3 regions of the Micromonospora sp. NPDC047762 genome follow, and region 2 is predicted to be linked to each of the others. Evidence: riboswitches for the same ligand, from Rfam matches in the RefSeq annotation. Region 2 holds a riboswitch; each other region holds the start of a gene.
What was found. Region 2 has a riboswitch for cobalamin ahead of ACGF3C_RS21055 (CbtB-domain containing protein). Riboswitches for the same ligand answer to the same signal wherever they lie in the genome.
Positions count from the first base shown of each region.

Region 1: another riboswitch for cobalamin. It lies ahead of ACGF3C_RS31200 (prenyltransferase/squalene oxidase repeat-containing protein); the one in region 2 lies ahead of ACGF3C_RS21055 (CbtB-domain containing protein).
Region 3: another riboswitch for cobalamin. It lies ahead of cobN (cobaltochelatase subunit CobN); the one in region 2 lies ahead of ACGF3C_RS21055 (CbtB-domain containing protein).

Region 1 covers NZ_JBIDCQ010000013.1:167,814-177,546, forward strand. The annotation lists gene ACGF3C_RS31185 (superoxide dismutase) at 178-792, shown strand; gene ACGF3C_RS31190 (superoxide dismutase) at 799-1,059, shown strand; gene ACGF3C_RS31195 (hypothetical protein) at 1,134-1,487, shown strand; gene ACGF3C_RS31200 (prenyltransferase/squalene oxidase repeat-containing protein) at 1,475-2,908, opposite strand; cobalamin riboswitch at 3,012-3,134, opposite strand; cobalamin riboswitch at 3,187-3,317, shown strand; gene ACGF3C_RS31205 (prenyltransferase/squalene oxidase repeat-containing protein) at 3,412-6,132, shown strand; gene ACGF3C_RS31210 (LPXTG cell wall anchor domain-containing protein) at 6,129-7,076, shown strand; gene ACGF3C_RS31215 (CbiQ family ECF transporter T component) at 7,081-8,259, shown strand; gene ACGF3C_RS31220 (ATP-binding cassette domain-containing protein) at 8,256-9,733, shown strand, end outside.
Region 2 covers NZ_JBIDCQ010000006.1:396,400-406,132, reverse strand. The annotation lists gene ACGF3C_RS21080 (aldo/keto reductase) at 1-569, opposite strand, end outside; gene ACGF3C_RS21075 (ATP-binding cassette domain-containing protein) at 566-1,384, opposite strand; gene ACGF3C_RS21070 (ABC transporter substrate-binding protein) at 1,384-2,439, opposite strand; gene ACGF3C_RS21065 (ABC transporter permease) at 2,480-3,487, opposite strand; gene ACGF3C_RS21060 (amidohydrolase family protein) at 3,808-4,686, opposite strand; cobalamin riboswitch at 4,951-5,106, shown strand; gene ACGF3C_RS21055 (CbtB-domain containing protein) at 5,141-5,344, shown strand; gene ACGF3C_RS21050 (CbtA family protein) at 5,335-6,105, shown strand; gene ACGF3C_RS21045 (histidine phosphatase family protein) at 6,102-6,686, shown strand; gene ACGF3C_RS21040 (MFS transporter) at 6,767-8,269, opposite strand; gene ACGF3C_RS21035 (TetR family transcriptional regulator) at 8,483-9,115, shown strand; gene ACGF3C_RS21030 (GH92 family glycosyl hydrolase) at 9,193-9,733, opposite strand, start outside.
Region 3 covers NZ_JBIDCQ010000010.1:186,341-196,073, forward strand. The annotation lists gene cobN (cobaltochelatase subunit CobN) at 1-3,379, opposite strand, end outside; cobalamin riboswitch at 3,659-3,788, opposite strand; gene ACGF3C_RS27800 (hypothetical protein) at 4,091-4,426, opposite strand; gene ACGF3C_RS27805 (RNA polymerase sigma factor) at 4,547-5,128, shown strand; gene ACGF3C_RS27810 (hypothetical protein) at 5,121-5,840, shown strand; gene ACGF3C_RS27815 (maleylpyruvate isomerase family mycothiol-dependent enzyme) at 5,837-6,613, opposite strand; gene ACGF3C_RS27820 (hypothetical protein) at 6,763-7,269, shown strand; gene ACGF3C_RS27825 (hypothetical protein) at 7,300-7,968, shown strand; gene ileS (isoleucine--tRNA ligase) at 8,248-9,733, shown strand, end outside.

The DNA of each region.
Region 1 (9,733 bases), on a different contig from region 2:
TCGACGATCCGACGGCACTCGATCCCGGCCCGTGGTTCAGTGGCCCGCCGTCGCCGGCGGTGCAGCATCGTGGTCCGTTGTGCCGACGATCAAATTACGTCCCCTGACGACACGTGGACGCTTGTTGCAAGATAATGGCAACAACCATAGCTTGGCAGCATTGAGAGGACGTACCCCATGGCCGTGTACAACCTGCCCGACCTGCCCTACGACTACGGCGCACTCGAACCCGCGATGTCCGGGGAGATCCTGGAGTTGCACCACGACAAGCACCACGCCGCGTACGTCAAGGGCGCCAACGACGGCCTCGACCGGCTCGCCGAGGCTCGCGACAAGGGCGACTACGCGACGCTTGTCGGTCTGGAGAAGACGTTCGCGTTCAACCTGTCCGGGCACGTCCTGCACTCGATCTTCTGGAACAACCTGTCCCCGGACGGCGGTGACCGCCCCGAAGGCGAGTTGGCCGCGGCGATCGACGAGCACCTCGGCTCCTTCGACGGCTTCGCCGGCCAACTGTCGGCGGCGACGAAGGGCGTGCAGGGCTCCGGCTGGGGTGTTCTCGCGTGGGAGCCGCTGAGCCAGCGGTTGATCGTGGAGCAGGTCTACGACCACCACGGCAACGTCGGGCAGGGCTCCACCCCGATCCTGGTGTTCGACGCTTGGGAGCACGCCTACTACCTGCAGTACCGCAACGTGCGTCCGGACTACGTGGACCGGCTGTGGAACCTGGTCAACTGGACCGACGTCACCGCCCGTTTCGACGCCGCCCGCGCCGCGACCCCGAAGATCTGACCCGGCGTGAGCGGCTATACCCCTGAGGCCGCAGAGATTGTCCAACGCGCCGCCGGGGTCATCGCGGCCAAACACCGCGGTGACCTCGCCGGCGCCGAGGAGTTGATGTCGGCGTTCAGCTCCGAGCAGGCCCGTACCCTCGGCTTCTACCTACTGGCCGACCTCGCGCTTGGCCTGGTCAAGGCACAGAGCGGCCAGTCGATGGACGATCTGGTCCGGGAGCTGTCCCTGCTCCTGGCCGACACCGCCCAGTCCCCACCGGCATGACCGTCCGCTGGGTTCCGCCCGAGGCGGAACCCAGCGGACAACCACAGCACCACCGCCCACATCGGAGGAACCTGATGCGCCGCAAGATCGAGCACCGCATCCTGACGATGGACGGGCGGCAGGTGGCCGTGCTCGCCGTAGCCGACTTCGAACGGCTCGATGCCGCCCGTCGCCAGCTCGGCGCGAGCGAAGCCCAGGCGCACCAACTTCGCCAACAACTCCGCGATGCCCGCCGTAGGCTCGCTCGCCTTGAGGGCCATGTCGGCGTCGAGTCAGGCACCAGCGCGTCGGCGGGAGAACCAGGTCGCTGCCGATGCGTCGACGTGCCGCAGCCGGGCGGTCCGTGCAACCCCAGCGGAGGGCGGCGACCAGCGGCGGCGATCGGACCGCCGCTGGTCGCACCATTACTGGACGGTCAGGCGCCGTAGCGCAGGTAGAGGGTGTCGCCGACGGTCACGGTCGTGCCGCGGGTCGCGGTGGCCAGGGTGCCGCCGTCCCTGGACACCTTCCAGGTGGAGGAGCCGCTGTTGGCCAGGCCGTTGATCGAGGTGATGGTGCCGGTGCCGCTGGTGGGGATGCGGGCGGTGACACAGCCGCTGGGGGTGGCGGACCCGATGGCGGCGTCCAGCACGGCGCCGAGGGTGGTGGTGGCGGCGGTCGGCGTCAGAGTGACCGCGCAGGGCTTGATGGTGCCGCTGCCGTTGTCGATGATCACGGCGAGTCGGCTGGCGGTGCCGGCGGTGAATCCGCTCGCCGCGACCCAGGTGGGCGCCCCGGCGGTGACCGGGGTCGGGGGAACGGCGGTGTAGCCCGCGCCGGCCAGGGCCCGCACCGCGTCGATCGAGGCGTACGCCGACGGAGTGGTGTTGGTGGGCAGGTACTTGAACCCGCCGCCGGTCAGCTGCTGAGCGCGCAGGAAGTCGATCGGGGTCTTACCGGCGGTGGTGGTGAAGTCGGTGCCCTGGCTTGGGATGCCACAGGCGTTCAGCCCGGAGACCGCCCAGGCGTTGGAGTCGGTGTTGACGCCGAACATCGAGGTGAAGGCGCCGGAGGCGTTGACGAGCTTGCCCTTGAGGAAGTTCTTCGCCTGGACGATGTCGGTGTCGGTGTTGGGCACCCCGGCGACGCAGAGGGCGGCCATGGCGGCGCCGGTCATGTCGATGTCACTGGCGGCGGCGAGTTGGGTGGGGTTGCCCTCGGCCTGGCTGAAGGTCCAGCCGCCGTCGTTGTGCTGGTTGTTGCGGATCCGGGTGACCGACAGGTTGAGCAGCGCCTGCGGTACGCGGGCGGCACCGGTCTGGGTCTTCGCGCCGGCCAGGGCGAGGGTGGCGAAGACGGTGCCGTTGACGTTGGCCGGCGGGCCGTAGTAGCCGGCCGAGCCGGTCTGCCAGTAGGCGATGGTGTCGGCGATCAGGTTGCGGGCGGGGGAGACCCGGGCGGGGTCGATGCCGGCCGCGTAGGCGTTCAGGACGCCGCGCTCGTAGTCGGTGACGACGGGGGAGGTGCTCGGCCAGGACGCGGCGGAGAGGTGGTTGCGGTAGACGGTGCGGGCGTTCTTGGTCGTGTCGCCGGAGGGGTAGACGTCCACGGCCGCGACACCGGCGGGGGCGAACGCGCTGAACGCCCATTCGTTCGACAGCCCGCCGCTGGCGTAGCTTCCGTCTGCGGCCTGCAGGGTGCGCAGGTAGGCGACGCCGTTGGTCTTGGCGGTGGCGATCTGCGCCGCCGTCGAGGTCGCGGCGGCCGGTGCGGCACCGGTCGCGACCGCGACGACAGCGGCGATCAGCGCGGCGGCGGGAACCGTCGCGAGACGTCTCCGGCGACTGCCGGGGGAAAGGCGCGAGGACATCGGGTCTCCTTGGGGTACGGGGCACGACTGCCTCGACCCGGGGCCCAGCGGGAGAGCCGGCGGAGCGGGGCGGGCCGGCCGCAGGACGCGTGGGACGGATACCGCAGGTGCTGCGTCACCACGTGGGTAGTCGGGCTCGGGACGGCCAACCGTCCTCACCGTTGCGCGTCAGCCCCGGATTCCCACCGGGTTCCCCCACGCGATGACGCGGTCACGGTATGGGAGGAAGCCCCTACCGCGCGCTGTTAGGTAGATGACACGCCCTCGCGTTGACGAGGTGGTCGCGGTTGTGGTCCGATGACCGCGATCCAGCAGTCAGGGGAAGCCGGTCAAAGTCCGGCGCTGGCCCGCAGCCGTAGGTCCCGTTTCGGGACGAGTCGGATTACCTGGCTGGATAGTGCACCGCAGCGCCGTCGAGGTACACGGCGCGGAGCAAGATTTCCGAGACTTGTCCTCGGGGTCCGCGTCCGCGCCTGCGCCGCTAGCCCCTTGAGAGAGTCGCCATGTCTCCACTGGTCAGTCGAACGTCGCGGACTTCCGCGCCGTGGTTGGCGTTTGTCGCCGCGGTGACGCTCGGCGCGTTGGCACTGGTGGTGCCGACCCGTGCGGCGATCGCCGATCCGCTTGAGTCCTGCACCCCGACCCAGGGCGCCATCGTCGCGGTCGATTTCGGCGCGTGGGGCGGGCCGCTGCTGCGGGGCTGCGACGTCACTCCGACCACCGGCCTGGACCTGCTGCACGAGGCGGGTTTCACCACGACCGGCACCGCTCACGACGGCCCGGGTTTCATCTGCCGGATCGGCTCACCCGCCTTCGAGTCCGGTGCCGAACGCCCGGCGCCGGCCGACGAGGCGTGCCAGTTGACGCCGCCGGCGACGGCCTACTGGTCCTACTGGATCGCCCCGGCCGGGCAGGAGCACTGGACCTACAGTCCACTCGGCGCGATGTCCCAGCGGCCCGGCCCGGGTGAGGTCGAGGCGTGGGTCTTCGGCGGCACCGACATCGGCGGCGCCACCGGGGCGCCGAGCTTCACCCCCGCGTCGGTGCGCGCGAGCGGCCCGACTCCGACCGCGACCCCGACTCCGACCCCGACCGGGACGCCCGCACCGGCGCGCCCGACGGAAGCGCAGGTCAAGGCGGTTGCGAGTTACCTCGTGGGGCAGCTCGCCGACGGCGACCACGTCGACAACGGTTTCGTTGACTACTACCGGACCGTCGCCGTCGCCATCGCCCTGGCCGGGACCGGTGGGCAGGACCAGACCCTCACGAAGGTCGTCGACTACCTGCGGGCACACGTCGACGCCGCCATCTTCCCGAACGGTGGCACCGCCGCACCCCACATCGCCAACGTCGCCAACCTCGCGCTGTTGACCACGATCACCGGCGGCAATCCGCGCGCGTTCGGAGGTCGTGACCTGATCGCCACGCTCACCGACCGGGTGTGCGCCGCGACCGACGTCGACGCCGGCTGTGCCGCCGCTGGTGACTTCGCCGGATCGAGCGATCCCCTGACCCACGCGACCGCCCTGCTCGCGCTCAAGCGGGCCGGCGTCACCCCGCCGGCCGCGACCGTCACCCGACTGACCGAGCAGCAGTGCGCGACCGGAGCCTTCGCCGGTGTATGGCGCAGCCCCACCGACGCCTGTGATCCAGACCTCGCGGCCACGACCCTGGCCGTCCTGGCGCTGCACACGCTCGGCGCGACGCACGATGCCGCGCTCGGTTCGGCCAAGGCGTTCCTGACCGGCGCGCAGGAGACCGACGGCGGTTACCAGCCGTACACCGGCGCGGGGGTCACCGACACCTACTCCACCGGGTACGCCGCGCAGGCCCTCGCCGTGCTGGGTGTCGCCGACCGGGCTGCCACCGCCACCGGTTTCCTGGTCGGGCGGATCGTCACCGGCGGTGGGCTCAACCCCGACCCGAGCAACCCGGACGCTGACCTTGCCGCCACCGGCGCGGCGGCGCTCGCACTGGCCGGCAAGAACCTGGCCACCCTGGGTGAGACGCCGCCGCCGGCCGGACCGCGACCCGATCTGGTCAAGGGGGTGTCCTACCTCGTCGCGCCGACCAATCTGGTCGACGGCAGGTACTACGAGTCGTTCCCCGGCTTCCCCGACTTCGGGTTGAGCATCGACGGCGCGTACGCCCTGGCCGCCACGGGCGGGAACGACGCCAAGCTGCGGGCGATCGTCGAGTTCCTGCGCGGCGGCGGCGCTGTCGGTGACGGCGGGTTCACCGTCGACTCGTGGCTCGGCATCGGCACCGACTACGCCGCCGGCGGCGCGATCGGCAAGGTCGCCCTCCTCGCCCAGGTCACCGGCTACGACCCACGGTCCTTCGGTGGACACGATTTGATCGCCGCGCTGGGTGACGTGACCTGCGCCAAGCTCGACGAGCAGGCCGGCTGCGCCGGGGCCGGCAACTACCGGTACGCCACCTCGGTGTTCGGGCAGTCGCTGGGCATCATCGCGCAGCTCCGTGCCGGACAGGGCGACGCGGCCGCCAAGCCGATCGCCTTCCTCAAGGGACTTCAGCGCGCGGACGGGTCGTTCCCCAGCCTCATCCCGGCGGGGGACGCCGACCGGGACGTCGACAGCACCGCGATGGCCGCGATGGCTCTCGCGCCGCTGACCGATGACCCGGCGGCGGTCAACGCCGTCGACAAGGCGTTGACCTGGGTCGCGTCGGCGCAGAAGGAGCACGGCGGTTTCCCCGGCGCGGCCGGCGACTCCACCAACTCCACGGCGCTCGCGATCCAGGGCCTCACCCTGCGCGGCGACACCTACGCCCGACAGGTCGACAAGGCACTGTCGTTCCTGGCCGGTCAGCAGAACGACGACGGCGGGTTCACCGTCGCCGCCGGCGGTCAGGCCGGCTCGGACCTGCGCGCGTCCACCCAGGTCGTCGGCGGCGCGACCGGCATCTCGTTCGCCGCCCTGACCCGGGACGTGCACGAACTGCCGGGCCCGGACCCGTCCAGCACCCCGACGACCAACCCGACCGCGACACCGACCGCGAGCCAGTCGTCGTCCCCGTCGGCAGCCCCGAGTGTGTCTCCGCCGTCGGCCGGCGCCGGCGGGCACTCGTCGGGCAACCTGCCCCGCACCGGCTGGTCGATCATCACGATCACCCTGCTGGCGTTGGTGCTCGTCGTCGCGGGCGTCCTGCTGCGGGTCTCCGCACGCCGTCGCGCGGTCTCCAGCACGGGCGGTCTGTCGTGACGGCCCGCAGGTGGCGCCGCTCGATAGTGGCGCTGATGATCGTCGGCGCGCTGGTGGTGACGCCCGCACCGGCGCTGGCCGACCCGCTGCCGATCGGGCAGTGCACCACCTCGTCCGGGGTGATTCTCGCGGTGGACTTCAGCCGCTGGGGTGGGCCGCTCCTGCGGTCCTGCGGCACCACCCCGACCACCGGCTACCAACTGCTCAACCAGGGCGGCTGGCGCACCACCGGGACACAACACGACGGGCCGGCGTTCATCTGCCGGATCGGCTACGCGGGCCACCAGGGCGGCACCCAGTACCCCACCCCGGCGGACGAGAGGTGTGCTCTCACCCCGCCGGCCAGCGCGTACTGGTCGTACTGGCACGCCGACCCGGGGCATAACAGCTGGGTCTACAGCCAACTCGGCGCGATGAGCTACAAACCCAAGCCTGGCAGCGTCGACCTGTGGATCTTCGGGGCGACCGACATCGGGGGCACCGAGGGACGGCCCCGGCTCAGTCCGGACAGCGTCCGCGCCCGCAACAGCAAGCCGACCGGCACGGCCACCACCGCTCCGCCCCCCGTCGCACCCACCCCGGCTCAGCCGGGCGGCGGGAATCCACCAGGCGTCGGCAACCCGGGCGCTGGCAATCCGCCGCCGGGCAACCCCGGCGTCGGCAACCCTCCGCCCGGCCTCCCGCCGGCGGGAGCGCCGACGCCGATCCCGATGAGTGGTACGCCTACGCCCCCGGCCGGCGAAGCTATCTCACCGGCCGCGGTAGGACCGTCCCTGCCACCGAACGCCACCGTCGAAGGACCACGCATCCTCGACGCGGAACCCACCGTGACGGCAGCCCGCCAGGACACCGGTTCGGCGCTGCCGGCACTGATCACGGTTGGGCTGCTGGCGCTGCTCGCCCTCGCCGGCGGTGTCGTCGGCTGGCGACGCCGCCGCACCTGACCCGATGCGCCCGATCCGTACCGGCCTTGTCCACCGCCTCGCGGTGGCCCGGTTGCCGCGCTCCCTGCATCCGGTGGCTTGGTGGCTGTGGGCGCTCGCGCTGGCCACCGCCGCGAGCCGTACCAGCAACCCCCTTCTCCTGCTGCTCATCTTCGCGGTGCTCGGTTTCGTCGTCAGCGCCCGCCGCACGGACGCGCCGTGGGCACGGGCGTTCCGCTACTACCTCTACCTCGCGCTGATCATCATCGCGATCCGGGTGGTGTTCCGGACGGTCTTCGCCTCGGGCATCACCCCCGACGACCACATCCTGTTCCGGCTCCCGCAGCTGCCCACGCCCGAGTGGTACGCGGGAATCCAGATTGGTGGTCCAGTGTCCCTGGAGGCGACCCTGTCCGCCTGCGTTGACGGGCTCCGGCTGGCCTGCCTGCTGTGCTGCATCGGTGCCGCCAACAGCCTCGCCAACCCCAAACGCGCCCTGCGGGTCCTCCCCGGCGCGCTGTACGAACTCGGTGTCGCCGTCACCGTCTCGTTCAGCGTCGCACCGCAACTCGTGGAGAGCGTCCAACGGGTCGCCCGGGCCCGCCGGTTACGTGCCGGACGGGCCAGGGGCCTCGGTGCCGTACGGGCCATCGTGATGCCGGTCCTGCACGACGCGCTGGACCGGTCGCTGCGGCTGGCCGCCGCCATGGACTCGCGCGGCTACGGCCGGGTCGGCACCGCCACACCGGGCTCGCGGCGGCTCACCGGCGTCCTCATGCTCACCGGCATGGCCGGCCTGTGCGTCGGCGTGTACGGCCTGCTCGACCCGCGCGTGCCCCGCCCGGTCGGGCTCGGCGGCCTCGGCGGTGGTGTGCTGCTCTGCGTCGCCGGGATGGCGCTCGGTGGGCGTCGGGTCTCCCGCAGCCGTTACCGGCCGGACCCGTGGCAGTGGCCGGAGTGGACGGTCGCCGGCTGCGGCGTCGTCACGGCCATCGTGCTCGGTGCCGGCACCGGCTACGACCCCGCCGCGCTCAACCCGAGCCTCTACCCGCTGCACTGGCCCAGCCTGCCCGCACTACCGGCCGCCGCGATCCTTGTCGCCGCCCTCGCGGCGATCGCCGCACCGACACCGCCGCGCCCGCACCGACCGCAGCCCGCCGCCGTACGGGGCCGCGCCGCCGACACCGCAGGAGCACCGTCATGATCCGCTTCGAGCGCGTCAGCATCACGTACGACGGTGCGCCCCGCCCCACCCTGCGCGACGTCGACCTCGACATCGACGAGGGAGAGCTGTGCCTGGTCGTCGGGCACACCGGCGCCGGGAAGTCGACACTGCTCGCCGCGATCAACGGGCTCGTACCGCACTTCAGCGGCGGCACCCTCCAGGGCAGCGTGCGCGTCGCCGGCCGGGACACCGCCGACCACCCGCCCCGCGAGTTCGCCGACCTGGTCGGCGTCGTCGGGCAGGACCCGGTCGCCGGGTTCGTCACCGACACCGTCGAGGAGGAGTTGGCGTACGGGATGGAGCAGTTGGCGCTCGACCCGGCGGTCATGCGGACCCGAGTGGAGGAGACCCTCGACCTGCTCGGCCTCGTCGACCTACGCCGCCGTGGCCTGCACGAACTCTCCGGCGGTCAGCAGCAACGCGTGGCGATCGGCGCGGCGCTGACCGCCCACCCACGGGTGCTCGTCCTCGACGAGCCCACCTCCGCGCTCGACCCGACCGGGGCCGACGACGTTCTCGCCACCGTCACCCGGCTGGTTCACGACCTAGGTGTCACAGTCGTGCTGGCCGAGCACCGACTGGAACGTGTCCTGCCGTACGCCGACCGGCTCATCCACGTCGCCCGCGACGGCACCGTCCGCCACGGTGACCCGGCCACGCTCGTCGCCGGCACCACCGTCGCGCCGCCAGTGGTCGCACTCGGGCGCCTGGCCGGCTGGTCACCGCTACCCCTGTCGGTACGCGACGCCCGCCGGCACGCCACCACACTGCGCGACCGGCTCCCCACCACGCCCCCGCAGCCACACCGCCACTCACACGCCGAAGCCCAGAACGCACTCACCGCCGCCGGTGTGATCGTCCGGCACGGATCGGTCGTCGCCGTCCGTGGAGTCGACCTGACTCTGGTATGCGGTGAGATCACCGCGCTGATGGGGCGCAACGGCTCCGGCAAGTCGTCCCTGCTCTGGGCATTGCAAGGCTCGGGTCTCCGGGACGGCGGCAGCATCGCCGTTCCCGACCCGGCGCACGGCGACGACCTTGACCCGGGTCGGGTGGGTGCCAGCCAGGCCCGCCGACTCGTCGGTCTCGTCCCGCAGACCGCCACCGACCTGCTGTACCTCGACACCGTCGACGCCGAACTCGACCAGGCCGACCGCGACGGCGCCGAGCCGGGCACCGCGCGACGGCTCCTCGACGGCATCGCCGCCGGCATCGACGGCGACAGCCATCCCCGGGACCTGTCCGCCGGGCAGCAGCTCGCCGTGGTCCTGGCCATCCAACTCGCCGTCACCCCCGGTGTTGTGCTCCTCGACGAGCCCACCCGTGGGCTGGACTACCAGGCCAAGGCCGCACTGACCCGTACTCTCGACAGCCTCGCCGCGCAGGGCCGTTCCGTCGTGGTGGCCACCCACGACGTTGAGTTCGCCACCGCCGCCGCCGACCGGGTGGTGGT
Region 2 (9,733 bases):
TGGTTCATTCCCGCCCCGACGGCGCCGATCACGCCCTGCTCCCGCAGCTCCACCAGGGCCGGGATCGCCTCGTTCGCGGCCTGCTGCCAGTGCTCGTCGGGGTCATGCAGATACACCACGTCGATCCGGTCCAGGCCGGTGCGCCGAAGGCTCGCCTCCAGCGAACGGCGGACGCCGTCGCGGCTGAAGTCCCAGACCCGGCGGTGATCGGCGGGAACGTCGAACCCTTCCGGATCCCGCTGGTGCGCCGTCTCCGGTGACGGCACGAGCAGCCGGCCGACCTTCGTCGACACCACGTACTCGGCGCGGGGGCGGGAGCGCAGGGCCGCGCCCAGGCGTCGTTCGGACAGGCCCAGCCCGTAGTGCGGTGCCGTGTCGAAGTATCGGATGCCGCCTGCCCACGCGGTGTCCACGGCGGCGGCGAACTGCTCGTCGGACGTCGCCCGGTAGAGATTGCCGCCCTGGGAGGCGCCGAAGCCCAGTGGGCTCAGCCGCAGCGGCGGTGCAGCGCCGCCGCGGCTCGTCGGACCCGCGGGACCGCGGGCGCCTCCCTGGACGGCGGCCCTCACCGCTCGTCCCGACCCACGCTGGTGCTGCCGGTCATCGCGGCGACCAGATCGTCGGTGGTGGCCTCGTCGGCGCGGAGCTGGGCCGCGCGCCGGCCGAGGCGCAGCACCTCGACCCGATCGGCGATCTCGAGGACCTGCGGCATGTTGTGGCTCACCAGCACCACCGACATGCCGGCGTCGCGGGCCCGCCGGACGACATCGAGCACCCGTCCGGTCTGGACCACCCCCAGGGCCGCGGTGGGCTCGTCGAGGATGACCACGTTGGTCGCCCAGATGATGGCCCGGGCCACCGCCACGCACTGCCGCTGCCCACCGGACAGCATCGCGATGGGGGTGGTGACCCGGGGGATCCGTACGCCCAGTTCGTCCAGCGCGGCGGCGGCGCCGTGGCGCATGGCGCGCTTGTCCAGCAGCCCGAGCCGGCCGAGTGGTCCGGAGCGAAGGATCTCCCGGCCGAGATACAGGTTGGCGGCCACGCTGAGGTCGTCGGCGACGGCGAGGTCCTGGTAGACGGTCTCCACCCCTGCCCGTCGGGCGTCGACCGGGGTGGAGAACTGGACCGGACGGCCGCCGACCCGGATCTCGCCCTCGTCCGGCGGGTGCACACCGGACAGGGTCTTGATCAGGGTGCTCTTGCCGGCGCCGTTGTCGCCGATCAGCGCGACGACCTCACCGCGGCGGACCGTGAAGTCGGCGCCGCGCAACGCCTCGACGTGCCCGAACCGCTTGACGATGCCGCGGGCTTCGAGGACCGGCGGCTCCGCGTCGGTGGGTTGCTGGTCGCTGGTCGGGGTGGCCGTGGGGTTCACGCCCATCACTGCACCGGCGGGTTGGCGCAGCTGGGCTCGAGCACCGCCTTGATCTCCGCCGAGTCGATGTTCTCCTTGGTGACGAAGGTGACGCCGGTGTCGGCCGACGCCAGCGGCGCCTTGTCCCGAAGGTGCTTGACCATCTTGTCGACGCCGAAGTAGCCCATCTTGAACGGGTTCTGCACGACCAGCGCCGAGATCTGGCCGTTGCGTACCCCGGCGATCTCGTCCGGGGCGGCGTCCCACCCGATGATGACCACCTTGCCGGACTTGCCGGCGGCCTGGATGGCCTGCGCGGCACCGAGCACGCTCGGCTCGTTGGCCGCGAAGACACCCTTCAGGTTGGGGTTGGCGGTGAGGATGTTCTCGGTGACCCGTCGGGCCTCGTTGACGTCACTCTTGCTCGGCTGTTGGCCGACCAGCTTCAGGTTGGGGTACTGGGCGAGGCCGGCCTTGAAGCCGTCGACCCGCTCGGTGTTGGTCTGCGATCCGGGCTGGAACTCGACCAGCGCCACCTCGTGGTTGCCGGGGCCGAGTTCGGTGGCGAGCAGCTTGGCCGCCTCGGTCGCCGACGCACGGTTGTCGGTGGCGAAGAGGGGCACGTTCGACGGCTGCGGGCTGGTGCCAGAGTCGATCATGGCGACCGGGATGTTGGCGCTGAGCGCCTTGTCGGTCGCCGGTGCCAGCGCGCTGGAGTCGGTCGCCGCGTAGACGATGCCGTCGACCTTCTTGGTGACGAAGTTCTGGATCAGGTTGACCTGGCCCTCGACGTCGGTCTCGGCGGTCACCCCGTCCCACTGGACGGTGACGTCCCCCGCGCGCTGCGCGGCGCACTCGGCGCCCGCCTTGACGGTGTTCCAGTAGTCGGCGCCGACCGCCTTGGGTACGACGGCGAGCTTCAACGGGCCGCTCGCGTCCTTGGCCGCACTGTCGCCGCCGCCGTCGCGAACCTCGACCCCGCCGCAGGCGCTGAGCAGGGCGGTCGCCGCGGCCGCGGCCAGGATCGCCTGCACGCGCAGGAGTCGTCCTCGCGTCCGCCGGCTGGTGGTGGTGTGTGCCATGGTGTGTGTCCTTCCTCGTTCGGACTCTCGGAATGGCATGTCAACCCCGTGATTCCAGCCGCCGGCGGCGGTACTGGTCGAAGTAGACGGCGGCCCAGATGATCACGCCGACGATCACCTGCTGGTAGTGGATGCTGATGTCGAGCAGGACGGCGCCGTTGCGGACCAGGGCGATGAGGAACGCGCCGATGATGGTCCCGACGATCCGGCCCTGCCCGCCGAACAGGCTGGCTCCGCCGATGACGGCGGCGGCGATGACGTCGAGTTCCAGCGAGATCCCGTAGTTGGGCTGGCCGGAGTTGACCCGGGACGCGGCGATCATGCCGCCGAGCCCGACCAGCACGCCGGCCAGCACGTACACCCCGGTCAGGTGCCGCCCGACCCGGATGCCGGAGCGGCGTGCCGCCTCCAGATTGGAGCCCATGGCGTAGGTGTACTGACCGAAGCGGGTCTGGGAGAGCAGGAAGGCGACCCCGACGGCGACCAGGACGGTGATCACCACGGCGAACGGAATGCCGAGGATCTGCCCGTTGCCGAGCAGTTGGAAGGACCGGGGAAGGCCATAGACGCCGACGGCGCCGGTGATGATGAAGACCAGGCCGCGGCCCACGGACATGGTCCCCAACGTCGCGATGAACGGCGGAATCCGGGCCACCGTCACCAGCAGCCCGTTCAACAGCCCGGCCAGCGCGCCGACGCCGATCGCGACCGCCGTCGCCGCCCAGAGCGAGAAGCCGAGGTCGCGTACGACCATCGCGCCCAACACGCCGGCGAGCGCGGCGACCGACCCCACGGACAGGTCGATGCCCTTCGTGATGATGACCATCGTCTGGGCGGTGGCGATGATGGCGATCACCGCCGTCTGGGCCCCGATGTTGAAGAGGTTGTCCGCTGTCAGGAAGTAGGGGCTCGCGAAGGTCAGGGCGATGAACAGGACGACCAACGCGGTGGCGGCGGTGAACTCGGAGACGGCGTGGGAGATCCGTTCCCGGAACCAGTCGCTGAGTTCGCCGCGCTGTGTGCCGGCGGTTGCCTCGACGCTACTCATCGTCGGACCTGACCTCCCCAAGCGTGGTGCCGGCGTCCGACGGGGACCCGCCGACGAGCCGAACGTCTGTGAGCGACCGACCCCGCTCGGCCGGCGGTGCGGCGAGGTGCGCGCACAACCTTGGAGATAGGTCGGATGATTCCCGCGATCAGGCGTTACCTTGCCACGCATTCACGTATGTTGCCAAGGTCTTGCGGGCATGTTTTGCCATCGTTACCTGTGCCACCGAAGCCATACGTCTGACCAAATCGACACCGACTGCCGCCGCTAGCATGTTATCGATAACATCCTATGTCCCCAGGCCGAAGGGCGCTGCCGTCTCAGGACGGGGCCAGCCGGTAGAAACGGCCGGCGGTCCGGCGCCAGATCGCGGCCCGCTCGTCGTCGGAGAGCGGGTCCAGCAGGTCACCGAGGACGGCGACCCAGCGGGTGTACGAGGTGGCGAGCAGGCACACCGGCCAGTCCGAGCCGAACATCAGCCGATCCGGCCCGAACACGTCAAGGGCGTGCTCGACCGCGGGCCGCAGGTCGGCAGCGGTCCAGGACCCACCGTCCACTTCGGTCACCAGGCCGGAGAGCTTCGCCGTGGTGTTGGACTCGGCCGCGAGCGCCCGCAGGTCGCGGTGCCAGTCACCGAGTTCGGCGCGTCCGAGCGGGGGCTTGCCGAGGTGGTCCAGGACGAACCGCACCTGGGGCAGGTCGCGGACGAGCCGGACGGCCGCCGGCAGCTGACGGTGGCGCACCAGGAGGTCGAAGGCGAGACCCGCGGCACCGACCGCGGCTATGCCGCGCCGCACCTCGGGGCGATCGAGATAGGTCGGGTCGGGTTCGGACTGGACCAGGTGCCGGATCCCGACCAGCCGTTCGCCGCCGCGCGCCCCGCGTAGTCGGGCGAGGCGACGGTCGACATCGGCGGCGGTGAGGTCGACCCAGCCGACGACCCCGGCGACGAGCGGGTCGTCGGCCGCGATGCCGAGCAACTCGGGCGTCTCCGACCGAACGGCGACGGACTGGACGACCACGGTCTGGGTGACCCCGGCGGCCCGGGTCGCCGGGGCGAGCTCGACCGGTGTGAAGTCGTTGTCGATCGCGGCCATGGTGTGCGGATCGATCCAGGGCTGTGGGTGCCGCGCCCGGACCCAGAGGTGATGGTGCGCGTCGACGATGCCCGCTCGTCGCGCGACCTCGCCGGTCGTCACCGGACCCGTCCCTGGCGCGTTCCCGTCCACCGCACACCCCGCCCCGCCGCTGATCGAACCCTCCGGGTCAACCCGGAGCCACGGAGCCGATCTGGCAGATTGACCATGTTAGCGGTAACAGCCTGTTGTCGAGCCCGAACGCGCACCACGACCGACCTCCGGCAGTGTCGCCTTTTGGTCTGACGAATCCACCGGCACCTGCGGCTGGTCCGCCTCGTCGACGTCCCGGTGTACGGACGCGCCCGGGGCGCGGGGTCCGGGTTGACCGCCTGAGGCGGCACCGATACCGTCGACGCACTATCTGCGGCGACGCGAGGGAAGCCGGTGTGAATCCGGCGCGGTCGCGCCACTGTGAGCGGTTCCCCAATCACCATTGGGGTCCGCGAGCCAGGACGCTCGGTCGTCCGCAGCCTTGCGATGGGGACGCGTCATCCCTGGGGAGGTTCGTGTATTCATGTCTAGCTCCGCTACCAGCCAGCCGGTGGTGCACCCCGCTGGCAGTGCCCGTCTCTTGTGGACCGCTCTGGCGACCGTTGCCGCGCTCGCCCTGCTGACGTATCTCGTCGCCTTCGACCAGGGGGCGGTGTCGCGCAGTGGGATGTACCTGCACGAGCTGATGCACGACGGCCGGCACCTGCTGGGCGTCCCGTGCCACTGACCACCACCAGCACTCCCCCGTTCCTCGCCGTCCTCGTCCGCGGGCTGCTGGCCGGCCTGATCGCCGGCCTGTTGGCCGGGGCGTTCGCGTACGTCGCTGGCGAACCGCACGTCGAGGCGGCCATCGCCATCGAGGAGGCGGCGACGCACGCCGAGCCTGCCGTTGGTGCGCACGATCACGAGGACGCGCTGGTCAGCCGGACGGGTCAGCGGGGCGGCCTGTTCCTGGCCACCGCCCTGTTCGGGGCCGCGATGGGTGGCCTGCTGGCCACGGCGTACGTCCTGCTGGCCCGGCGGCGGCGCGGCGACGACGACGGGCGGTGGGGTCTGCTGCTGGCCGGCGCGGCGCTGCTCGGTGCGGTGATCGTGCCGTTCCTCAAGTACCCCGCGAACCCACCGGCGGTCGGCGACCCGGCCACCATCAACCAACGGACCGTCACCTACCTGTTGATGGTGGTGCTCGGGCTGGTGGCCGTGTGGGCCGGCTCGCTGGGCTACCGGTCGGTCGGTGCCCACGCACCGACGTGGCTTCGCGCCGCCGCGGCCGTGGGCGGGTTCCTCCTGGTCACGGCAGTGTCGTACGTGGTGATGCCGTCCTTCCAGGAGGTTCCGGCGGACTTCCCGGCGACCCTGCTGTGGAGTTTCCGGTTGGCCTCGCTCGGCACCCAGGTCGTGCTCTGGACCGGCATCGGCCTGCTGTTCGCGGCCCTGATGCACCACGAGCGGCGTCGCCGGGCCGGTTCCGCGCTGCCGAGCACGTGACCGGCACCAGCCTTCGGCTGGTCGCCCACGGTCACACCGCCGCGCTGCGCCGGGCCCGCTTCGGCGGTGCCGACGACGGCCTGGACGAGGGTGGCCTGCGTGCCGCGCTCGCCCAGGCCCACGCGGGTGCAGACCGGCGTTGGCGCCTCGGGGAGAACGCCACCTGCCTGTCCAGCCCCGCGGTGGCCGCCCGACAGACCGCCGACGCCTTCGGCCTTCTGCCGACGGTCGAGACCGCGTTGGCCGACTGTGACTACGGGGACTGGTCCGGCCGGTCGCTTGAGGAGGTCGCTGAATCGCAGCCGCAGGCGCTGCACGACTGGTTGTCCGCCCCGGACTGCGCGCCGCACGGCGGTGAGTCCGTCACGGAGGTGCGGGATCGGGTCGGCAGTTGGCTGGATGCGCAGCACCGGGCTGGTGGACGAGTCATCGCGGTCACCCACCCCCTGGTGATCCGGGTCGCGGTGGTGCACGCCCTCGGTCTTCCGATGGCGACGTACCGGCAGGTGGACGTCGAGCCGTTGGCTGTCGTCCGGCTCACCAGCCAGGGTGCGCGCTGGCACCTTCGACTGGGCGGATAGCGAGCAGGTCGAGGCCACACCGAACGGCGCAGGCCGTGCCCACTCCTGGTGGGCACGGCCTGCGCCTGTCAGCCGCTTGCTCAGTGCTGCCGAGTGGGCAGGTGCAGCTCGACCGGCTCGGGCGGGAGGTCGTCGACACCGGCGGCGACGGCCTGCTCGTGGCGGCGGCGCGCCGAGGGCAGGGCGAGTGCCGCGAAGACGGCCAGGACCGCGACGCCCGCGCACACCCAGAAGCCGGCGGTGAACGCCGTGTCGGTGGGTAGCCCCTGTGGAGTGCTGTTCGAGGTGATGACGGCCGCCACGACCGCCGCGCCGATGCTGCTGCCGATGGTGCGGGCGATGGTGTTGACGCCGCTCGCCTCGCCGGTCTGCCCGGCCGGGACGCTCTCGATGATGGCGTTGGACATCGCCGCGAACGCCAGGCCGATGCCGGCGCCGGTGAGCACCCCGGAGAGCAGCACCTGCCAGGTCGCGCCGTGCGCGAGCGCCGGCAGCGCGAAGGCGACGACGACCGCGACCGTGCCGAGGAACATCGGCACCTTGGGGCCGAAGCGACGGTCCAGCAGACCCGCGAGGGGGCCGAAGACCACCATCATCAGGACGGTGGGCAGCAGGAACAGGCCCGCCTGGGACACCGTCTTGCCGAACCCGTACCCGGTGGCCGCTGGGAGTTGCAGCAGGGTCGGTACCAGCACGAACGTCCCGAACATCGCGAAACCGAGGATCAGGGCGACGAGGTCGGTGGCCCAGACACCGCGGATCCGCATCAGGCGCATGTCGATGAGGGGCTCGCGTACCCGCAGCTCGACCCGGACGAACACCACCATCGCGACCACGCCGAGCAGGAACAGGCCGATGGTCTTCGGCTCGGTCCAGCCCCAGCCCTGCCCCTTGCTCACGGCCAGCAGCAACGAGATCAGCGACACCGACAGGATGGCCGCGCCGAGCATGTCGAGCCGTCCGGGCGTGCGGACCCGCGACTCGGGCATCCCGAAGATGGTTCCGAGCAGCGCGACGACGACGAGGACCAGTGGCAACCAGAACAGCCAGTGCCACGACAGGTGCTCCACGATCGGGCCCGCGGCCACGATGCCGACACCTGCGCCGACACCGAAGATCGCCGACAGCAGGCCGACGGTGACGCCGACCTTCTCCCGGGGCAGTTGGTCGCGGACGATGCCGATCGAGAGCGGCAGGATCGCTCCGGCGGCTCCCTGTAGCGCCCGCGCGACGATCAGCACGGTCAGGTTGGGGGCCAGAGCGGCGAGCAGTGTGCCCGCGGCGAGGACCGCGAGGACGCCGATGAGGACCCGGCGCTTGCCGACCATGTCACCGAGACGTCCGAGAATGGGCGTCAACACCGAGGCGGCCAACAGGTACGCCGTGAGCACCCAGCTGATGTCTCCGGTCGAGACGCCCAGGTCCCTTCCGATGGTCGACAGCGCGGGCGCGACCAGCGACTGGAGCACCGCGAACGCCAGGCCGCCCAGCGACAGGTACAGCACCAGGAGGGTGCTGTTGGCGCGCGGGGCGGCGCCGGACGCGGAGTCGAGGTTCGTCGACTCCTCGATGGTGTGGGTCATGAGATCCCCGAACTAGATGTAAACGTTTGCTGACTTAGCCAGTATCCGCAGCCCAGGACTCATGTCAACAGTCGTTTACGTCACCATCGGCTCGTACCGGACCTTGCGGTCGACAGAAAGTCAACATATGTTTACTTGCTGGCCCGCACCGAGCAGCAGATAGCCGGACGGCAATACACCGACTCCGCGCCAGAGCGACAGGAAGGACGCGCCGTGACAGCAGAACCGCCCGTCCCCACGACCAGCAACACCGCCGGCGAACCGCCCCAGCGTCGCCGTCGGGACGCGGCCGAGACCCGGCAGTTGCTGCTCGACGCCGCCCGCCAACGCTTCGCCCGGGACGGCTACGCGGCCACCACCGTCCGGGACATCGCCGACGACGCGGGCGTCAACGTGGCGCTCATCAGCCGCTACTTCACGTCCAAGGAAGGCCTGTTCGAGGCGTGCCTGCGTGCTGCCGGCGACGAACTGGGCCGAACCACCGGTCAGACGCCGGCCGACCGGGTGCCCGAAGCCATCGCCCGGCACATCGCCGGCCTCGGCGCGGCGGGCCTGTCGAGCCAGCTCGCACTGCTGTTGCGGTCGTCCGGGGACGCGGAGGCCGACGATATCCGGCGTGGCGTGCTGGCCCGTTCCAGCGAACAGCTGGCAGCGGCTCGCGGGTGGCGTCCCGGCGATCCGGACAGCCAACAGGTCCTGCTCCGCGCCCAGATGGCCCTCGCCGCCGGCATCGGAGTCGCGGTGCTGCGGTCGTCGATCCGGCTGGAACCGCTGAGTTCAGCCACCGAGCATGACCTGGTCGGGCCGCTGCGCGGCCTGGTCGACGCGCTGCTGCCACCGCACTGAGCGCAGGCCACCCCGGTAGCGCGTGGGGCGGGCCGTGACCACGGCCCGCCCCACGCTGCGTTGTCCCCGGCTCGGTGCTAACCGGTGACGGTGAACGGTCGGGCCACCGTGGTGGCCGACGTGGCGCCGTTGAGCGTGACGCTGGTCGCGCCCGCCTTCGCCGCGCCCGGAACGCTGACCGTCGCGCCGGAGATGACGCCGTCACCGTTCGCGCGCACGGTGCTGACCGCCAGTCCGGTCCCGAAGGCGATCGTGACCACCTCGTTCGGCGCGAACCCGGAACCGTCGACCATGATCGACGTGCCGCGCGGGCCCGAGGTGGTCAACAGCGAAACCCGCGGCTGGTAGGTCCGCGCCTGTGGCTCCCCGGTCACCTGGACGGTGGCCGTGGCCGGCGTACGCGAGGACGCGCCCGTCGCGGTGACGGCGTACCGGCCGGGTTGCGCGTCACCGGAGGTCGGCACCGAGGCGCGGACCGTTCCCGTCGCGGAGGCCGCGACCTTCATGGCCCGGCCCGGGTCGGTGCCGACGTTGACGGTCACCTGCTCGCCGGCGGCGAACCCGCTGCCGGTGACGGTGATCGCGCCGCCGGTGGTGACGGCGCCGGACGCGGACAGC
Region 3 (9,733 bases), on a different contig from region 2:
AGCCGTGCCGGCGCATCGCGGCGATCCACTTCGGGTTGACCACCCGGGCCCGGAACACCCGCCGGGTCTCCTCGCCCAGCGTGCGGGTGCGCACGTCGTGCGGCATCGCCGAGTCACCCACGTACGCCTGTGGTGACGTGCCGGTGAGGTGGCGGACCATCGCCACCATCCCACCGTGGTACTGGAAGTAGTCGTCGGAGTCGACGATGTCGTGCTCACGGGTGTCCTGGTTCTTCACCGCCACCGCGATCCGGGCGAACGAGCGCTCCATGTCGGCGCGCGCCTCCCGCCCGTCCAGGCCCCGGCCGTACGCGTAGCCGCCCCACACCGCGTACACCTCGGCCAGGTCGGCGTCGCTGCGCCAGGTCCGGGCGTCGATCAGGGGCAGCAGACCAGCGCCGTACGCGCCGGGCTTCGAGCCGAAGATCCGGGCGGTGGCCCGTCGCTCGTCGCCGTGCTCGGCGACGTCGGCGGCGACGTGCGCCCGCAGGTAGTTCTCCTCGTCCGGCTCGTCCAGGGCGGCGACCCGCCGCACGGCGTCGTCGAGCAGCGCCACCACGTGCGGAAACGCGTCGCGGAAGAAGCCGGAGATGCGCACTGTGACGTCGACGCGCGGGCGGCCCAGCTCGGCGGTCGGCACCACCTCGATGCCGGTCACCCGCCGGGACCTGTCGTCCCAGACCGGCCGGCAGCCCAGCAGCGCGAGCACCTCGGCGATGTCGTCGCCCTGGGTGCGCATCGCGCTGGTGCCCCAGACGGTCAACCCCACCGAGCGGGGGTACGCGCCGGTGTCGGCGAGGTGCCGGGCCAGCAGTGAGTCGGCGAGGGCCACCCCGACGTCCCAGGCGTTGCGGCTGGGGATGGCCTTCGGGTCGACGGAGTAGAAGTTGCGGCCGGTGGGCAGCACGTTGACCAGGCCCCGGGTGGGTGAGCCGGACGGGCCGGGCGGCACGAACCTGCCGTCCAGCGCCCCGAGGGTGTTGGTCAGCTCGTCGGTGGTCCGGTCCAGTCGGGGCACCAGCTCGGTGGCGGCGAAGTGCAGCACCGCGGCGACGTCCGGGATCGACCGACCGGTCACCTCCGTCACGACGGCGTCGATGGTGTCCACCGCCCAGTCCAGGGTCTCCATGCCGACGACCAGCCGCCGGGCGAGGGCCTCGATCAGATCGATCGCGTCGGCGGCGGTGCCGGCCGGCCCGTCCACCACGTCGGTCAGCGCCGCGGGCAGTGTCAGTCGCTGTCCCGGCGACGCGAGCAGTTCCTGCTCGTCGAGGGAGTACGCGACGGCGAGGGCCTGTCGCAGGCCAGGCAGGGCGCGGGCCCCGCCCCAGATCTGCGGGGCGCGCAGCACCGCGAGGACCAGGTTGACCAGGGGCTCACCGGTGGGCGCGTCGGCGAGGATGTGCAGCCCGTCGCGGATCTGCACGTCCTTGACCTCGCACAGGTACCCGTCGAGGTGCAGCACGAAGTCGTCGAAGTCGTCCGCGTCGGGCATCGCCTCGGCGTGCAGGTCGTGGTGCAGCTCGGCGGCGCGCACCAGGTCCCAGATCTGCGCCCGTACGGTGGGCACCTTGGCCGGGTCGAGGGCCTGCACCGTCGCGTACTCGTCGAGCAGTTGTTCCAGTTTGGCCAGGTCGCCGTAGGTCTCGGCGCGGGCCATCGGCGGGACCAGGTGGTCGACGACCACGGCGTGCGCCCGCCGCTTGGCCTGGGTGCCCTCGCCGGGGTCGTTGACGATGAACGGGTACACCAGCGGCAGGTCGCCGAGGACCGCGTCGGGCGCGCAGTCGGCGGAAAGGCCGAGGCCCTTGCCGGGCAGCCACTCCAGGGTGCCGTGCTTGCCCAGGTGCACCACGGCGTCCGCGCCGAAGCCGCCGTCCGCGACCGGCGCGGTCAGCCAGCGGTACGCGGCCAGGTAGTGGTGACTCGGCGGCAGGTCCGGGTCGTGGTAGATGGCGATCGGGTTCTCCCCGAAGCCGCGGGGCGGCTGGATCAGCAGCACCACGTTGCCGAAGCGCAGCCCGGCGAGCACGATGTCTCCGCCCTCGGTGTACAGCTCGCCCGGCGGCTCACCCCAGTGCTCCCGCATCCGCTCGCGCAGTTCGGCCGGCACCTGGTCGAACCACCGCTGGTACGTCGGCCCCGGTATCCGTGCCTCGGCCGCTGCCAACTGCTCCGGGGTGAGCCACTCCACGTCGTGACCACCGGCGGCGATCAGCGCGTGGATCAGCGCGTCGCCGTCGTCGGGCGGCGGCGCGTCACCCAGGTCGTAGCCGGCCTCGGCCAACGCGGCGAACAGCCGGACCGCCGACGCCGGGGTGTCCAACCCGACGGCGTTGCCGACCCGGGAGTGCTTGGTGGGGTACGAGCTGAGCACCACGGCGACCCGCTTGTCGGCGTGCGGCACGTACCGCAGCCGGGCGTGGCGTACCGCGATCCCGGCGACCCGGGCGGCCCGCTCGGGATCGGCGGCGTAGACCGAGAGCCCGTCCGCGTCGATCTGCTTGAACGAGAACGGCACCGTGACGATCCGGCCGTCGAACTCGGGGATGGCCACCTGCATGGCGGCGTCCAACGGGGACAGGCCGGCGTCGCTGTCGGCCCACTGTGCGCGGGTGCTGGTGAGGCAGAGCGCCTGGATGACCGGCACGTCCAGGGCGGCCAGGGCGCCGACGTCCCAGGCGTCCTCGTCGCCGCCACCGGAGGCGTCGGCGGCGACCGCGCCGCCGGCCGCGAGCACCGTGACCAGCAGCGCGTCACAGCGGGCGAAGAGCCCGAGTGGTCCGGCGCCCGCGGTCAACCCGCGCAGCGAGCCGCAGAAGATCGGCAGCGGGTTGCCGCCGGCCTGGCGGACCGCGTCCGCGAGCACGTCGACGAATCCGGTGTTGCCGGCGAGGGCGTGCGCCCGGTAGAAGACGATTCCCACTGTGGGCCGGTCCGGGTCGGCGGGGTGGTCGCCGTGCACGCCGTACGCCGGGGTGGGCGCGGGTGCGGCGAACCCCTCGCCGGTGAGCAGCACCGTGTCGGAGAGGAACCGGGCCAACTGTCCGAGGTTGTCCGGGCCGCCCTCCACGAGGTACGCCAGCGACTGGGTGACGACCCCGGACGGCACTGTGGAGATGGCCATCAGCTCGGCGTCGGGCAGCGCCTCACCGCCGAGCACGACAGTCGGCACGCCGGTGGCGAGCACCGCGGCGAGGCCGTCCGGCCACGCCTGTCGACCGCCGAGCAGGCGTACGACGACGAGGGCGACCCCGTCGAGCAGGGCGGGCACCTCCTCGGCGGCGACTCGGGCGGGGTTGGCCAACCGGTAGTCGGCACCGCTGGCGCGGGCGGCCAGCAGGTCGGTGTCGGCGGTGGACAGCAGCAGGATGCGCACGGCAGGCTCCGGAGAGTGACGCCCTGGCCGCTACGGAGGCGACCGGGGCGATGCGGGTGGGTACGGCGTCAGCCGGTACGACGGCCAGAGCGAACGGCGCGCCGACGCATGGGTCGGGGCCGGTCAGCGCCGGGCGATCAGCTCAGCGGTGCCGGTGTCCGGTGTCCTTGGAATGCACTGCCTGGAATGCGAGACGACGAAAGTCGTCGATGAATGAGACGCCGTGCGTCATCGGGTCCTCCTCGGGTGTCCACGCCCTGGGGTACATCCCGACGGCCGAAGTATCCTGGCTTCCGGATCGACGCTCTCCCCCGGCCTTCCAACCGCAGACACACGGCCGTGACTCACGAGGGGGGATCGCTCCCCGGTGACAGTGGCGGGACCGCGTCGGATTCGCACCGACTTCCTTCACTGCCGTCAGGCCGCGAATGCTGCCACACGGCCGCGCCGCCGGTCAACGCGGACCCCACCGCCACCCGACCACGCTCACCGCATCGACCTGCGAAAATATCGGCGCGCGGGTGATGCCTCCCGTCGCGATGGCGGGCTGGGCAAATTGTTGGTCGGCCTCGCGGACTGGCCCGTGGCAGGGGGCGGAGTGGTCACGCGGCCCCTTTGGAGCTGATGTCGTAGACGATTCAGAAGCCTCGGCTCGCGGTCCGCGCCTCGTCAGACGCCACGCGCGACAACCGACACCGGTCGACGCCCCGATCAACGGGCGTGGCGTTCCGGGTGCGCTCGGCTCCAGGTCCGCATCCGTTCCGGGTAGCCGGTGCGCCCGGCCTCGTACAGCGGCACCGCGTGCTTGCGGGCGATGGCCCCGGCCGCGCGGGGCGTTCCGGTACGGCGGCGGATCCACTCGCCGTCGTGGGCGATCGCCACCACAGTGGTGTCCGTCGCCGTGGTCTCCGGCTCCAGGTAGAACTCCACCCCTCGCCGGCTGGCGACGAACGCCTCCAGCGCCGCGAGATCCTCGCGGGTCGCCTCCCGGTCCAGCTTCGTCGGGGTCGCCTCGGCACCCCGTGACCGGCGACTGAACCAGCTCATGACCAGCCCCTCTCCTCGACACCTCTCCCAGTGCACCACCAAATCCTGGCAATACGCTGCACGGCGGATGGGAAAAACCTGACCCGCGCCGGGTGGAACCCGCGGCGGGTGGGCGGTGTCATGAGTGTGATCCGAACGGAGGCTCCCCTGGACGACGAGACGCTCGTCACCCGCGCTCGGGCAGGTGACCTGGAGGCGTACGACCTCCTGGTCACCCGGCACACCGCGTCCGCGTACCGGACCGCGGTGCTGCTCGGCGCGGGCTCGGACTCCGAGGACGTCATCCAGGAGGCGTTTGTGAAGGCGTACCGGAAGCTGTCCCGTTACCGGGGTGACGCGTCCTTCCGGTCGTGGCTGCTCGCGATCGTCGCGAACGAGACCCGCAACCTGCACCGCTCCCGTGGCCGGCGCGACGGGCTCGTCCTGCGGGCGGCGGCAGCGGACCCGAGGTCTGAGATCGCCGAGGACGACGCGGTCGCCGCGGTCCTCGCCGGGGAGCGCCGGAGGTCGCTGGTGCAGGCGCTGCGGCAACTGCCAACACGGGACCGCGAGGTCATCGTCTGCCGGTTCTTCCTCGATCTCACCGAGGAGGAGACGGTGTCGGCTCTGGGCTGGCCCCGGGGCACAGTGAAGTCGCGTACGTCCCGGGCGCTGGCGAAGCTCCGCGGCCTGCTCGACAGTGCGGAGGTCCGGCATGGGTGACCTCGAACGGGAACTGCGCGACCTGTCCGCCTGGCTGGAAACCCCCGATCCGCCCGACGTGACCGCCCGTGTCCGCGTACGACTGGGCGCGACCCCGCCCCGGCGGCGCCGGTGGCGGTCACTCGCCGCGGTGGCGCTCGTCGCCCTGCTGGTCGCGCTGTTGCCGCCGACGCGGGCCGCGATCGCCGACGCCGTCACGGGGCTGCTGCGCTTCGCCGGGGTCAGCATCGCCACCTCACCCGCCCCGATGCCGCCCGGCGGCACCGCGTCGCCGTTGCCCGGGCAGCGGACCGTCGCCCTGGCCGAGGCCCAGCGGGCGGTGCGGTTTCCGATCCGCCTGCCGGCGAAGCTGGGCACGCCCGAACAGGTACTGGTCGCCGACCCGGACGCCACTGGCCGCTACCGGGTGGCGACGCTGCTCTACGACGGGGGCGCGCTGCGCGTCGACGCGTTCGACGGCCACCTCGACCTGGCCTTCCACAAGGAGATCACCCCGCCGGGCGCGAACTGGGTCCAGGTGAACGGCGACTTCGCCGTCTGGGTTGACGGCCCACACGTGTTGTCCTACGTGGACCGGGCGGGTGGGATCCGCAGGGAGACCGCTCGACTTGCCGCCTCGACCCTGATCTGGCAGGACAACGACGTGAGTTACCGGCTGGAGGGGGCCCTCACCAAGGCCGAGGCGATCGAGGTCGCGCGCTCACTGGGCTAGTGCGCGTTCGGGTCCCAGTCCGCGAGCTGCTCCATCGGCTTGGTGTCGCCGGTGGTTTCCACGACGTCGAGCGGGACGCGCTCGTAGAAGTAGAGGACCATTTCGCTCGCCGTGCCTCGCATCGCCATGTCGCCCGGCTCCGCGTCGGCGGCGAGGTCGTCGCAGCGGACGCCGTCGGCGTTGAGGGTCAGGCGCCAGGAGCGGCCCTCGGTCGTGTGCAGGTCGATGGTCGCCGGCTCGAACGGCCAGGGGACGGTCGTCGCCGCCACTGTCGTCAGGAACTCGTCGACGCCCTCGACCGCGACGTCCGTCGGCAGCGGCTGTGCCGCCCCCTGGGTGAGCTGCACGTCGTAGGTGTGGACGGCCAGTTCCTGGACCTGGTGCCGGGCCACGGCTCCGCTGGTCTCCGGGGCCTGCGAGTGGCCCCACCAGGTCCAGCAGCCGCGGTCCGGGCCGGCCTCGCGCATGGCGTCGAGCATCAGCTCGGTCGACTCGGCGAGCCAGGCGTCGAGGGCTTCGCGGTTGCGGGGCGCGGTCGGGGCGCCCTTCGGGTCCGTCCTCGTCGGGGGCTCGGCGCCCGGGCCTGCCGCGACGATGGTGGCCTGGCGGCGGCGGCCGTCGCCGAGGTGCTGCGCCAGTTCGCGCAGCGTCCAGTCCGGGCAGGTCGGGACCTGGGCGTCAAGGTCGGGGGCGGACGCGATCGCGGCGCGGAACGCCGCCGAGCGGTCTTCGATCAGCCGCAGGACCTCAGGGAACTCCACAGTGTTCGGCACCCCGGATGTGTATCACTGCGCTCCGCCCGCCGGATAGTGAATTTGCCGGCCCAGGACGCGTGCGGCTCCGCCGAGCACCAGGAACCTTGTGGGCCTGGGCGGTGTCGGAAGGGTGCGACGAGTCGTCGACGCGTACCGGAAGGAGCGAAATGATTTCCTGGGGCAGGTTGATGCTGGCATCCTCGGTGGTTCTGCTGGCGGGGTGCACGACCACGACCAGCGGGGCGGCGCCGACGGCGGGGGAAGCCACCACGGCGCGCACCGCGCCCGCCTGCGCGGCGCGGGTCGAGACGGGGTCGCTGCCGGACTGGGCGGACGCCGGGTTCAGCGGGGACGCGCGGGTTCCGCACGTCTTCGGCGCGAAGGGTGACATCGTCGCGGTGCTGTTCGCCCACCCACTGCGGCAGGTCCGGACGGACGGGTCGAACAACAAGATCCTGTGGGTGGCGCGCGCCGCCACGACCTCCCCCGACCCGACCGCGCCGGCGACCCTGGAGATCACCGCGAGGCTGGACGGCACCGACACCCGGGTGATCCGGGAGGTTCCCGGTGGCCCCGGTCCGTCGATCATCGACCTGCCCGAGGCCGGCTGCTGGCGCCTCGACCTGCGCTGGTCCGGGCACACCGACACGATGGACCTGGTCTACGCCCCCTGAGCCAGCGCCGGGCCACCTAGGCTGCCTGACGTGCAGGAGGACGAACGGGTAGCGGCGGCGGCCCGCAACAACGCCGAGTGGTGCGACATCGTCTGCGGCAACCAGGGGTTGGCCGGCCGTACCGACGCCGACGCCTGGTGGGTCCCCCACCGTTCGCCGCAGTGGTACCCGGACGCGGTCACCCTACGGCCGGGCGTCGACGCCGAGGCCCTGCTGGCCCGGATCGACGCCGGGCCCGGCGCGTCGGTGAAGGACAGCTTCGCCGACCTCGACCTGTCCGGGTACGGGTTCCGGGTGCTCTTCGACGCGCAGTGGATCCACCGGCCACCGTCTGCACCACCTGCCGACACACCGCTGGCCCCGGTCACCACACCCGACGAGTTGGCGGCCTGGGCGGCGGCCCACGGCGGCGAAGATCTGTTCCGCCCCGCGCTCCTGGCTGACCCCCGCGTACGGGTGCTCGCCCGCCACGACGACCGGGGTGTGGTCACCGGTGGAGCGGTGCTCAGCGGCGACGGCCCGTACGGCGTCTCCAACCTGTTCGCCCGCGTCGACACCTCCCGGGCCATCTGGCGCGCGGTGTGTGCCACAGCGCCCGGCGCGCCGCTGGTCGGCTACGAGAGCACGCCGGAACTGGCGCCGGCGCTCTCCGCTGGTTTCACCACCACCGGCCCTCTCCGCATCTGGCTGCACGGCTAGCGCTCCGGCCACGGGCCCAGCGCACGGACAGCTATGCTGCTTGGCATCGGCACCGATCCGGCCATCACCGGGGAGCCTCCGGAAGAACGGGCAGTTCGACCGCCCCGGTAGAACCGGACGTAGCGGCACGTCACGTCGTGAAATTGAGCGGCGCCTGCACCGTCGAGGCGCAAGCGGGGTGGTACCGCGGAGTCCTGGCCATACGCCCGGCGCTTCGTCCCCGCGTGGGCAGTGAGCTGATGCCCCCGCGAGCGGACGTGAAGTGTAGGGAGAACGTCGGTGCCGGACGGTCCGTCGAAGTCGCCATTCGTGCCACTGCCCACCAAGATCGACCTTGGCGGGATGGACCGTGCGGTCATCGAGTGGTGGCAGGCCAACAACGTGTTCAACCGGAGTCTGGAGCAGACGGCCGACGGCCCGCCGTGGGTGTTCTACGAGGGCCCGCCGACCGCCAACGGCACGCCGGGCACCCACCACATCGAGGCGAGGGTCTTCAAGGACCTCTTTCCCCGGTACCGGACGATGCGGGGCTTCTCGGTGCCGCGCCGTGCCGGGTGGGACTGCCACGGCCTGCCCGTCGAGCTCGCGGTGGAGAAGGAACTGGGGCTCAGCGGCAAGGCCGACATCGAGAGGATGGGCGTCGCGGAGTTCAACGCCCTGTGCCGCACCTCGGTGCTGCGGCACGTCGACGAGTTCGTCCAGCTCAGCGAGCGTATGGGTTACTGGATCGACCTGGAGCATCCGTACCAGACCATGTCCCCGGAGTACGTGGACAGCGTCTGGTGGTCACTGAAGCAGATCCACGACGGCGGGCGGCTGGTGGAGGACTTCCGGGTCGCGCCGTACTGCACCCGCGACGGCACGACCCTGTCCGACCACGAGGTGGCGCAGGGGTACGAGACCGTCACCGACCCTTCCGTGTACGTGCGGTTTCCGGTGCGCGGGGACGTGGCCGGACACAGCGGCGTCGACCTGCTGATCTGGACCACCACCCCGTGGACCCTGGTGTCCAACACCGCCGTCGCCGTACACCCCGGGGTGACGTACGCCCTCGCCCGCACCGGGCAGGGCACGTTCGTCGTCGCCGAACCGCTGGCCCGGCGGGTCCTCGGCGACGAGGCGGAGATCCTGGCGACCGTACCCGGGTCGGCCCTGGAAGGACTGCGGTACGAGCGGCCGTTCGACCTGGTCGACATCCCGGACGCGCACCTCGTGGTCCTCGCGGAGTACGTCACGACCGAGGACGGCACCGGCCTGGTCCACCAGGCGCCGGCATTCGGCGCGGACGACCTCGCCGTCTGCCGCGCGTACGGGTTGCCGCTGGTCAACCCGGTCGCCCCGAACGGGCGGTTCAACGACGGCATCGACCTGGTCGGTGGGGTGTTCTTCAAGGACGCCGACGCGTTGCTGATCGACCGTCTCAGGCAGTCTGGTCGGTTGTTCCGGCACGAACCGTTCGAGCACCCCTACCCGCACTGCTGGCGGTGCCACACGCCGCTGATGTACTACGCGCAGCCGTCCTGGTACATCCGGACTACCGAGGTCCGCGACGAGCTGACGCGGGAGAACGAGAACACCAACTGGTTCCCGGAGCACATCAAACACGGCCGCTACGGCGACTGGCTGAAGAACAACATCGACTGGGCGGTGTCCCGTTCCCGGTACTGGGGCACCCCGCTGCCGCTGTGGCGATGCCCGGACAACCACGTGACCGCTGTCGGTTCCCGTACGGAGCTCGGGGAGCTGGCCGGCGTCGACCTGTCCG